3 regions of the Klebsiella sp. WOUb02 genome follow, and region 2 is predicted to be linked to each of the others. Evidence: predicted binding sites of a transcription regulator. Region 2 holds the regulator's gene; each other region holds the start of a gene.
What was found. The regulator Fur, encoded in region 2, represses iron uptake genes when iron is present. The targets are predictions, from matches to a motif close to ATAATAATGAGAACNACTATCAA.
Positions count from the first base shown of each region.

Region 1: a site for Fur is predicted at 1,913-1,935, ahead of ABOC21_RS07880 (TonB-dependent receptor domain-containing protein). Genes of this name have one in related genera too.
Region 3: a site for Fur is predicted at 1,435-1,457, ahead of bfd (bacterioferritin-associated ferredoxin). Genes of this name have one in related genera too.

Region 1 is NZ_CP170110.1:254,221-257,501, forward strand. Features, by position in the region: gene ABOC21_RS07880 (TonB-dependent receptor domain-containing protein) at 1-1,780, opposite strand, end outside; gene yegQ (prephenate-dependent tRNA uridine(34) hydroxylase TrhP) at 2,279-3,281, opposite strand, start outside.
Region 2 is NZ_CP170110.1:2,162,664-2,165,944, reverse strand. Features, by position in the region: gene chiP (chitoporin ChiP) at 1-1,402, shown strand, start outside; gene chiQ (ChiQ/YbfN family lipoprotein) at 1,450-1,782, shown strand; gene fur (ferric iron uptake transcriptional regulator) at 1,862-2,314, opposite strand; gene fldA (flavodoxin FldA) at 2,607-3,137, opposite strand.
Region 3 is NZ_CP170110.1:4,211,455-4,214,735, reverse strand. Features, by position in the region: gene ABOC21_RS27470 (prepilin peptidase) at 200-679, shown strand; gene bfr (bacterioferritin) at 656-1,132, opposite strand; gene bfd (bacterioferritin-associated ferredoxin) at 1,206-1,400, opposite strand; gene tuf (elongation factor Tu) at 1,580-2,764, opposite strand; partial or broken gene fusA (elongation factor G) at 2,834-3,281, opposite strand, start outside.

The sequences.
Region 1 (3,281 bases), 1.9 Mb from region 2:
GCGAAAAGTCAATTCCGGATAAATCGAGCTTATCATAATTCATAAACGTGAAGTTATCCTGCCATGCCGGCATTCCCGCGGTTTTATCCTTTATTCCGGGAGAGATAAAGTTATTGGTCTGATTGTTAAACCAGGAGAGGGAGAGGTCAAGTGCATCTTCTGCGGATAATAAAGCCGGGCGATGTATCTTAATCCCAATTTCTTTTTGCAGGGAGACTTCTGGCGCAATAGGATCCGCCGGATTATAGCTGAAAATCTCATTAGATACCGTGGTTTCATACAGGCTCGGCATTCTGTAGTTTCTGGCTGCTTTCACAAACAGGGCGGTATTTGGGGTCAGCGCATAGCTTATTTCGGAACTCAGATCCGCTTTCGCCTGATATTTTACGCTTTGATTGGTCTGAAAATCGTTGGCTGTGGAATTATGATAATTAATTCCCAGATTGACCTGGAGCGGGCCGCTCTCAATCATCCCGTTTACGAAGAGGGCATTTTCTCTTCTCTCACCGTGACGCGAGGTGGGGTAAGCGGTAAAGCGGGTCAGACCGTCAGATTTTGGCGCCAGCTTCTCTTTTTGCGTTGATGCCCCGTAGCGCAGCGTGAGCATATTTAGCTGGCTTTCATTGACGATGGCGATCCCGTTTTTATTGTTGCTGTAGGCGTGCAGATATTGTTGCGCATCGGTTCCCAATGCCCACAGGCCGTTATACTGCTTTAAGTTTGTATCGGTCAGCCAGTAGTTCAGATTTAAGTTAATCAGCCGATTGTCAACGGGGGTATAGGTGTATCCGGCGCTGTAGGCGTTAACAATCGCGCTGCCGGGTTTCCATTGCGGCATGGATTCCACTCCCGCAGGCAGGGGCTCGAAATCAATGTCGTTAGCATTTTTATACCAGTAGGCAGCCAGCGTTTCACCGGCCTGCTGACGATGGTTGCGGTACGCAAGATTGAAGTGATGGTTGTCATTGGCGCTGAGCGCCAGCTTATAAATAAATGACTCGCTTGCAAAGTAGGTGTTTACAACCTCTTCATTTTTAAATACCACCGGATCTGTGAATTTCTTAAAACCATTTTTCCCTGAGAAATAGTTTCCGGTGGATCTTTTACTGTAGGCGACAACGGTGTCAACGTTATCATCTCTGAAACCAAAGGCCAGCGTGGCGGAGCCGTTTCGGAAATCATACCCGCGGGGTTTGTCCGTCAGCTGATAATAGCTCTGCGCCGCGTAATCATCGGGAATATCCGGCTTTTTATTATTGTTAAAGGTTCTTAGCTTAAGCAGTAGGCCATAGCTATTGCCGGGATTGATAATATCCTCGGTGGAGAGGGTTTTTATATTTATTACCCCCCCGATGGCGCCGGATGAAAAGGCATTGTTATTCTGCGAGGCCCCCTTGCTGATAGCGATATTGCTGATTAAATCAGGGTCGATGTAGGTTCTGTCGCTGGTTCCCTGATAGCCTCTTGAGGTATGCGTTGACTGCAGAGAGCCGTCAATAAATACCGGAACGCGGCCTTCACCCTGCAGTCCCCTGATTCCGGGATCGATTGAACCGGCCTCGTTTCGCATATTATTTGACTGGATATAGGTTTCAGAGGAGAAAATATCGGCATTGGCAATCCCTCTGAATCTGTTTAAATCAGATCCGGAGAGGGTGTTTTCAGCGGTTCCCGTTGATGAAACAACCATCGTTTCTTCATTGTCATTTTTTCCCTCAGCCAGCGTCGAACCGGTAAAAATCGACGTAGATAAAGCGAGGGTTAAGGCGCGCTTTCCCATAAAATTTCCTTATTTTTTAAAAAGATATCGAAAATGCAACAATGTAAGAGATGAAAAACCAGTAGCTGGTTAATTACCGGCTTAAAACGCTATAAAAATAAAGGATGGCAGTTTATGCTTCCGTTTGATCAAATGCAAATAGTTATCATTACCATTTGGTTGGGGTGATTATAATTATCTGCCTAATGAATAGGGGCGAAACGGCGTGCGCTATCGGGCCGGCGAAAGTAAACCCTGCGGGAAAGGCGGGTATTATTTTTAATTTCAGGGTCACGATCGCGAATGGGTCCCCGCGATAAAGAGGAAATCAGGCAGGCAGGTTAATAATAAAAAATGAGCCCGCGTAAGGGAGATTACGCAGGCTAAGGAGGTGGTTCCTGGTACAGCTAGCATTTATGGGTTATGTTTTTCAGCGAAATGGATAATACCGGCTTTGAGCGAAACGGTATGTGATCCGATTCTAATATCCGTGCATCCTGAAAAAATAACCCTGCTAAACTAGCTGCCGTGCGGGTTTCTGGTGCTCTGGCCGGCGAAGTTGCGCATCAGCAGAGCATACTGCAGCGTCATATCTTCCGGTACCGGCAGCCAGACCGTGTAGCCATCGCCGGGGGCGACCGGCATCACTTCGCCTTTGCCATTTTCCATATGTTCGAGGGTGAAGTTGACGTTGCCCTGCGGCGTCATCAGCTCAAGGCTGTCGCCGAGGGTGAATTTGTTCTTCACCGCCACCGCCGCCAGCTGGCCGTTCCGTTCGCCGGTAAACTCGCCGACAAACTGCTGGCGCTCGGAGAGCGAGTAGCCGTACTCGTAGTTCTGATAGTCATCGTGGGTATGGCGGCGCAGGAAGCCTTCGGTATAGCCGCGGTGGGCCAGCCCTTCGAGGGTTTCCAGCAGGCTTTCGTCGAACGGTTTGCCGGCGGCGGCGTCGTCGATCGCCCTGCGGTAGACCTGCGCGGTGCGGGCGCAGTAGTAGAAGGACTTGGTGCGGCCTTCGATTTTCAGCGAGTGCACGCCCATCTTGCTCAGGCGCTCAACGTGGGCGACGGCGCGCAGATCCTTCGAGTTCATGATGTAGGTGCCGTGCTCGTCTTCGAAGGCGGTCATATATTCGCCCGGGCGTTTGGCTTCTTCAATCATAAATACCCGGTCGGTCGGCTCGCCGATCCCCAGCGTCGGCTCCACGTTCTGCACCGGGATCGGCTCATATTTGTGAACGATATTGCCGACGTCGTCCTGCTTGCCTTCCTGGACGTTATATTCCCAGCGGCAGGCGTTGGTGCAGGTCCCCTGGTTCGGGTCGCGTTTGTTGATATAGCCGGAGAGCAGGCAGCGGCCGGAGTAGGCCATGCACAGCGCGCCGTGAACGAAAATTTCGAGCTCCATCTCCGGCACCTGGCTGCGAATTTCGCCAATCTCTTCCAGCGACAGCTCGCGCGAGAGAATGACCCTGCTCAGCCCCATCTGCTGCCAGAATTTGACCGTCGCCCAGTTGACGGCG
Region 2 (3,281 bases):
GCGTACGTTTAGTGGCAAACGTAGTACGCTGGCGCTGGCTATTGCCGCCGTCACCGCGATGTCGAGCTGGATCGTTGTTCCGCAGGCCAGCGCAGCAGGTTTTATCGATGATTCCACGTTAACCGGCGGTATCTATTACTGGCAGCGTGAGCGCGACCGTAAAGATGTTACCGACGGCGATAAGTACAAAACCAACCTTTCGCATTCAACCTGGAACGCCAACCTGGATTTCCAGTCCGGCTATGCTGCCGATATGTTTGGTATTGACGTGGCTGCCTTTACCGCAATTGAGATGGCGGAAAGCAGCGAAAGCGGCCACCCGAACGAAATTGCCTTCTCCTCAAGGAATAAAGCCTACGACGAAGATTACTCCGGCGATAAGAGCGGGATCAGCCTCTATAAAGCGGCGGCGAAATTTAAGTATGGCCCGGTGTGGGCGCGTGCTGGCTACATTCAACCAACCGGGCAAACGCTGCTGGCTCCGCACTGGAGCTTTATGCCGGGCACTTATCAGGGCGCTGAAGCCGGGGCCAACTTTGATTACGGCGACTCTGGCGCGCTGAGCTTCTCCTACATGTGGACCAACGAATACAAAGCGCCGTGGCACATTGAGATGGATGAGTTCTACCAGAACGATAAGAAGACGAAAGTCGATTATCTGCACTCCATCGGCGCCAAATATGATTTTAAAAACGACCTCGTGCTGGAGGCCGCGTTTGGCCAGGCTCAGGGCTATATCGACCAGTATTTTGCTAAGGCCAGCTATAAATTTGACGTTGCCGGCACCCCGTTAAACACCAGCTATCAGTTCTACGGCACCCGCGATAAGGTCAGCAACGGCGGCGCGAACGATATTTACGACGGCACCGCCTGGCTGCAGGCGCTGACCTTTGGCTACAAGGTTGCCGACGTGCTGGACCTGCGTCTGGAAGGCACCTGGGTTAAGGCCGAGGGCCAGCAGGGCTACTTCCTGCAGCGTATGACCCCAACCTACGCATCTTCTAACGGTCGCCTGGACGTGTGGTGGGATAACCGCTCCGACTTCAACGCCAACGGTGAAAAGGCCGTGTTCTTCGGCGCCATGTATGACATGAAAAACTGGAATATGCCGGGCTGGGCGTTTGGCGCGTCTTACGTTTATGCATGGGATGCGAAGCCGGGCAAAATGGCGACGCCAGATGCCTACTACAACGCCGACAAACGTCTGGAAGAGTCGGCCTACAGCCTCGATGCCATGTATACCGTGCAGGATGGCCGGGCGAAGGGAACGTTGTTCAAGCTCCACTTCACCCAGTACGACAACCACTCCGATATTCCTAGCTGGAGCGGCGGCTACGGCAATATCTTCCAGGATGAGCGCGACGTGAAGTTTATGGTTATTGCTCCGTTCACTATTTTCTGATGCCGCAGCCGCGGGCGTAAGCCTGCCGCCAGTCCGTGAGGTTGATTATGAAAAAGCTATTGCTCATCGCCATGCTGGCATCGGGCCTGGTGGCCTGTACGCAGTCACCGGCGCCAAAAGAAGATACTAAATTGAAGGACGCCTACAGCGCCTGCATCAATACGGCAGAAGGGAATCCGGATAAAGTTCAGGCCTGCCAGAGCGTGCTGAACGTTCTTAAAGAGGATAAGCAGCACCAGCAGTTCGCCACGCAGGAAAGCGTGCGCGTGCTGGATTATCAGCAGTGTATCCTGGCGACCCGCACCGGCAACGATCAGGCGGTGAAAGCCCGCTGCGACCAGATCTGGAAAGAGATCCGCCGCAACAATACCCGGCCCTGATTTCCCTCGTACCTCCTATTTGCGGGCATAAAAAAAGCCAACCTTCGGGTTGGCTTTTTGCTGCTTACGCGGCGGGAAACTATTTTTCCACCGCGTCGTGCGCGTGTTCATTTTCGCGGCAATCGCCTTCCGCACAGTGGCCGTACAGGTACAGGCTGTGGTTGGTCAGGCGGATACCGTGACGGTGGGCAATTTCACGCTGACGCGCTTCGATGGAGTCATCGCTGAACTCAATCACTTTGCCGCAATCGAGGCAAATCAGGTGATCGTGATGATGCTGCTGCGTCAGTTCGAAAACGGATTTACCGCCTTCAAAATTATGGCGGGTAACAATGCCGGCATCATCAAACTGGTTCAGTACGCGGTAAACGGTGGCCAGACCGATCTCTTCACCCATGTCGATCAGGCGTTTGTATAAATCTTCCGCGCTGACGTGATGGTTATCCGGCCCCTGCAGCACTTCCAGAATTTTTAATCGTGGAAGTGTGACTTTCAGGCCAGCCTTCTTCAATGCGGTATTGTTGTCAGTCATGCGGAATCTGTCCTGTTGCTAAACGATCTACTTCCATTAGCGGAAGTAATACAGAGAATCACCCGATGTAATGCGTTTCATTATAGAACTGCCATGATGAAATGAAAACCGCAAGCATCGAGCCTTTTATGCTGTCAAAAACGAGGCACAGGCTACAAACTGCGTCACGTCTCCTCGTTAAATCAGAGGACATTGTACAGATATGTGATTAAAAGTTAAAAACTTGTAGCTATTAGTTTTATTGCTTTTACCTATTAATACGGCGATATCCCAGGATAGCGCCGTTTAACGATCAGGCGTTTATGATTTCTTCGAGATGCAGTTCTTCAGAAACCTGCTTAACCCATTTCTCTACGCGCTCGTTGGTCAGCTCAGGCTGACGGTCTTCATCGATAGCCAGACCGACGAAATGGTCGTCATCAGCGAGACCTTTAGAGGCTTCGAAATGGTAGCCCGCCGTTGGCCAGTGGCCGACGATGGTTGCGCCGCGCGGTTCGATGATGTCGCGAATGGTTCCCAGCGCGTCACAGAAGTATTCAGCGTAGTCTTCCTGGTCGCCGCAGCCAAACAGGGCGACGAGCTTGCCGTTGAAGTCGACCTCTTCCAGCGTCGGGAAGAAATCGTCCCAGTCACACTGTGCTTCACCGTAGTACCAGGTTGGGATGCCCAGCAGCAGAATGTCATGACCCTGCAGGTCTTCTTTGCTGCTTTTGGCAATGTCGTGAACATCAGCAACGTCTTTACCAAGCTGCTTTTGGATCATTTTTGCAATATTTTCGGTGTTGCCGGTGTCGCTGCCAAAAAAGATGCCGATGATTGCCATGAGTAAAATAACCTCTTGAAACTTAATGATGTGGTAGTGGCGTAATGCCCGCAGATAACGGCAATCATAGCAGAACAGGGAAGGGCGCGGAAACAGCAATCACGCCCGACTGCACACTCTGCTACATGAAAGTGTTGTTTTTGC
Region 3 (3,281 bases), 2.0 Mb from region 2:
TACGCAAATTCGGACCCAACACAAGGGCTGCGTAGAAAATCGTCATTTATATTTGCGAGGCTGCCGGGAAGAGCAATGTTGCCGGCTGAAAAATAGCAAACTTAGCGGATCGCCGCGCGCAAAACCCACTATCGTCCTTTGCCGCTCGCGACTCGCCGGGTCAAAATCGGCGCATACGATTCATCCGCCGGGGTATCCCATGTACATGACTCTCCCCTTCCTGCTTTTCTACTGCGTGTTCTCTCTGGCGCTCTGCTGGCACGACCTACGCTATGGACTACTTCCCGATCGCTTGACCTGCCCCCTGCTCTGGGCTGGCCTGCTGTTTTATCTTTGTCGCATGCCGATGGGCCTGGAAAACGCCGTCTGGGGAGCTATCGCGGGATATCTGGCATTTGCTTTAGTCTACTGGGTTTACAGAGGGGTTCGCGGATATGAGGGGTTGGGTTATGGCGACGTGAAATTTCTTGCCGCTCTCGGCGCCTGGCACGGCTGGCAGTGGCTGCCACAGCTGGTGTTTATGGCGACGCTAATTGCCTGCGCCGCGCTGCTTCTGCGCGTGGTTATCTGGAAGCGCCGGGAGGTCCTGAACAACCCGCTGCCGTTTGGCCCTTTTTTGGCTGCAGCGGGTTTTTACTGTGGATGGCAAACGCTGTCAGTCAGCAACTTTAATCTGTGACTGGAGATAATTTTGCAGGCCAATTTTACCGATCAGGTCCAGCTCGGTTTCCAACCAGTCGATATGTCCTTCTTCATCGGCGAGGATTTCGATCAGCATATCGCGGCTGACATAATCATGGACGCTGTCGGCATAGGCGATAGCCTCTCGTAAATCTTTGGCGCCTTCCAGCTCCAGTCTTAAATCAGACTGCAGCATCTCCTCGACATCTTCACCGATACCCAGCTTGCCGAGATCCTGCAGGTTGGGCAGCCCTTCAAGAAATAAAATACGCTCGATATATTTATCGGCGTGCTTCATTTCATCAATGGATTCATGGTATTCGACATCGTTGAGGCGCATCAGGCCCCAGTTCTTGAACATCCTGGCATGGAGAAAGTACTGATTTATTGCGACAAGCTCATTTCCCAATAATTTATTGAGATAACTTATGACTTTGACATCACCTTTCATTATATAGTCCCTCCGCTTCCACTCATTGAAGCGTAGTTCGCACTATATAGATGTCAAAGAAAAGGCAGAGGTCTCAGGCGATCTCTTTATATTCCGGCATGCGAGTTAATTCATCTTCCATGATCTCGCGAGCGGCGCGAACGCATTTACCACATTGATTTCCAACGGGAATAAACTTACGCAACTGCTGAAAAGATTGAGGGTGAAATTGCCGTACGGCCTGACGAATTTTTTTATCGTTTACACCATTACACAAACAAACGTACATATTCACTCCCGTTCAATTTATGCTCAAAGTGTAAATGAGAATAGTTATGATTACAATAGGCTGTTTATATAATAACCCTGATAAGGCACTTTTTATATTAGCCGCTCTCGCGTTTACGACCTAAATGACGGGCAGCAAAAAGGGCGCCGAAGCGCCCTTTTTAATTCAGAACTAAATAATTAGCTCAGAACTTTAGCAACAACGCCCGCGCCAACGGTACGACCGCCTTCACGGATTGCGAAACGCAGACCGTCGTCCATCGCGATCGGGTGGATCAGGGTAACAACCATTTTGATGTTGTCGCCCGGCATTACCATCTCTACGCCTTCCGGCAGTTCGATGGTGCCAGTCACGTCAGTTGTACGGAAGTAGAACTGCGGACGGTAGCCTTTGAAGAACGGAGTATGACGGCCGCCTTCGTCTTTGGACAGAATGTACACTTCAGATTCGAATTTGGTGTGCGGCTTGATAGAACCCGGCTTAGCCAGTACCTGACCACGTTCGATTTCTTCACGTTTGATACCACGCAGCAGAACGCCAACGTTCTCACCCGCACGGCCTTCGTCCAGCAGTTTGCGGAACATTTCAACGCCGGTACAGGTCGATTTCGCGGTGTCTTTGATACCAACGATTTCAACTTCTTCGCCCACTTTGATGATACCGCGCTCTACACGACCGGTAACAACGGTACCACGACCGGAGATGGAGAATACGTCTTCGATCGGCAGCAGGAACGGCTTGTCGATAGCACGTTCTGGTTCCGGGATGTAAGAATCCAGGTAGCCTGCCAGTTCGATGATTTTCGCTTCCCAGTCAGCTTCGCCTTCCAGCGCTTTCAGCGCGGAACCACGAACGATTGGGGTGTCGTCGCCCGGGAAGTCGTACTGAGACAGCAGCTCACGCACTTCCATCTCAACCAGTTCCAGCAACTCTTCGTCATCAACCATGTCGCATTTGTTCAGGAACACGATGATGTACGGAACGCCTACCTGACGACCCAGCAGGATGTGCTCACGAGTCTGCGGCATCGGGCCGTCAGTCGCAGCAACAACCAGGATCGCGCCATCCATCTGCGCAGCACCGGTGATCATGTTTTTAACATAGTCGGCGTGGCCCGGGCAGTCTACGTGAGCGTAGTGGCGAGTCGGGGTGTCATATTCAACGTGGGAAGTGTTGATGGTGATACCACGAGCTTTTTCTTCCGGCGCGTTATCGATCTGGTCGAATGCACGAGCAGAACCACCGTAGGTTTTAGCCAGAACGGTAGTGATTGCAGCGGTCAGAGTAGTTTTACCATGGTCAACGTGGCCGATAGTACCGACGTTGACGTGCGGTTTTGTACGTTCAAATTTTTCTTTAGACACGGCTATATTCCTTACTATAGCGCTCTCCCCTTCAGGAGAGAGCACGGGATTTTGGTTTAACCCTACGGCTTATTTACCACGGGCTTCGATTACGGCCTGAGCAACGTTGTTCGGCGCGTCATCATACTTCAGGAACTCCATGGAGTAAGAAGCACGACCTTTGGTCAGAGAACGCACTGAGTTGCGTATCCGAACATTTCAGACAGCGGAACCTCAGCGTGAATCACAACGCCAGTAACGTTGGATTCTTGACCACGCAGCATACCACGACGACGGCTAAGGTCACCGATGACGTCACCAGTGTTCTCTTCCGGAGTTTCTACTTCAACCTTCATGATCGGCTCAAGCAGAACTGGTTTCGCTTTCTTAAAGCCATCTTTAAAGGCAAGAGAAGCGGCCAGTTTAAACGCCAGCTCAGAGGAGTCAACGTCATGGTAAGAACCGAAGTGCAGACGCACACCGAGATCAACTACCGGGTAACCAGCCAGCGGACCAGCTTTCAGCTGTTCCTGGATGC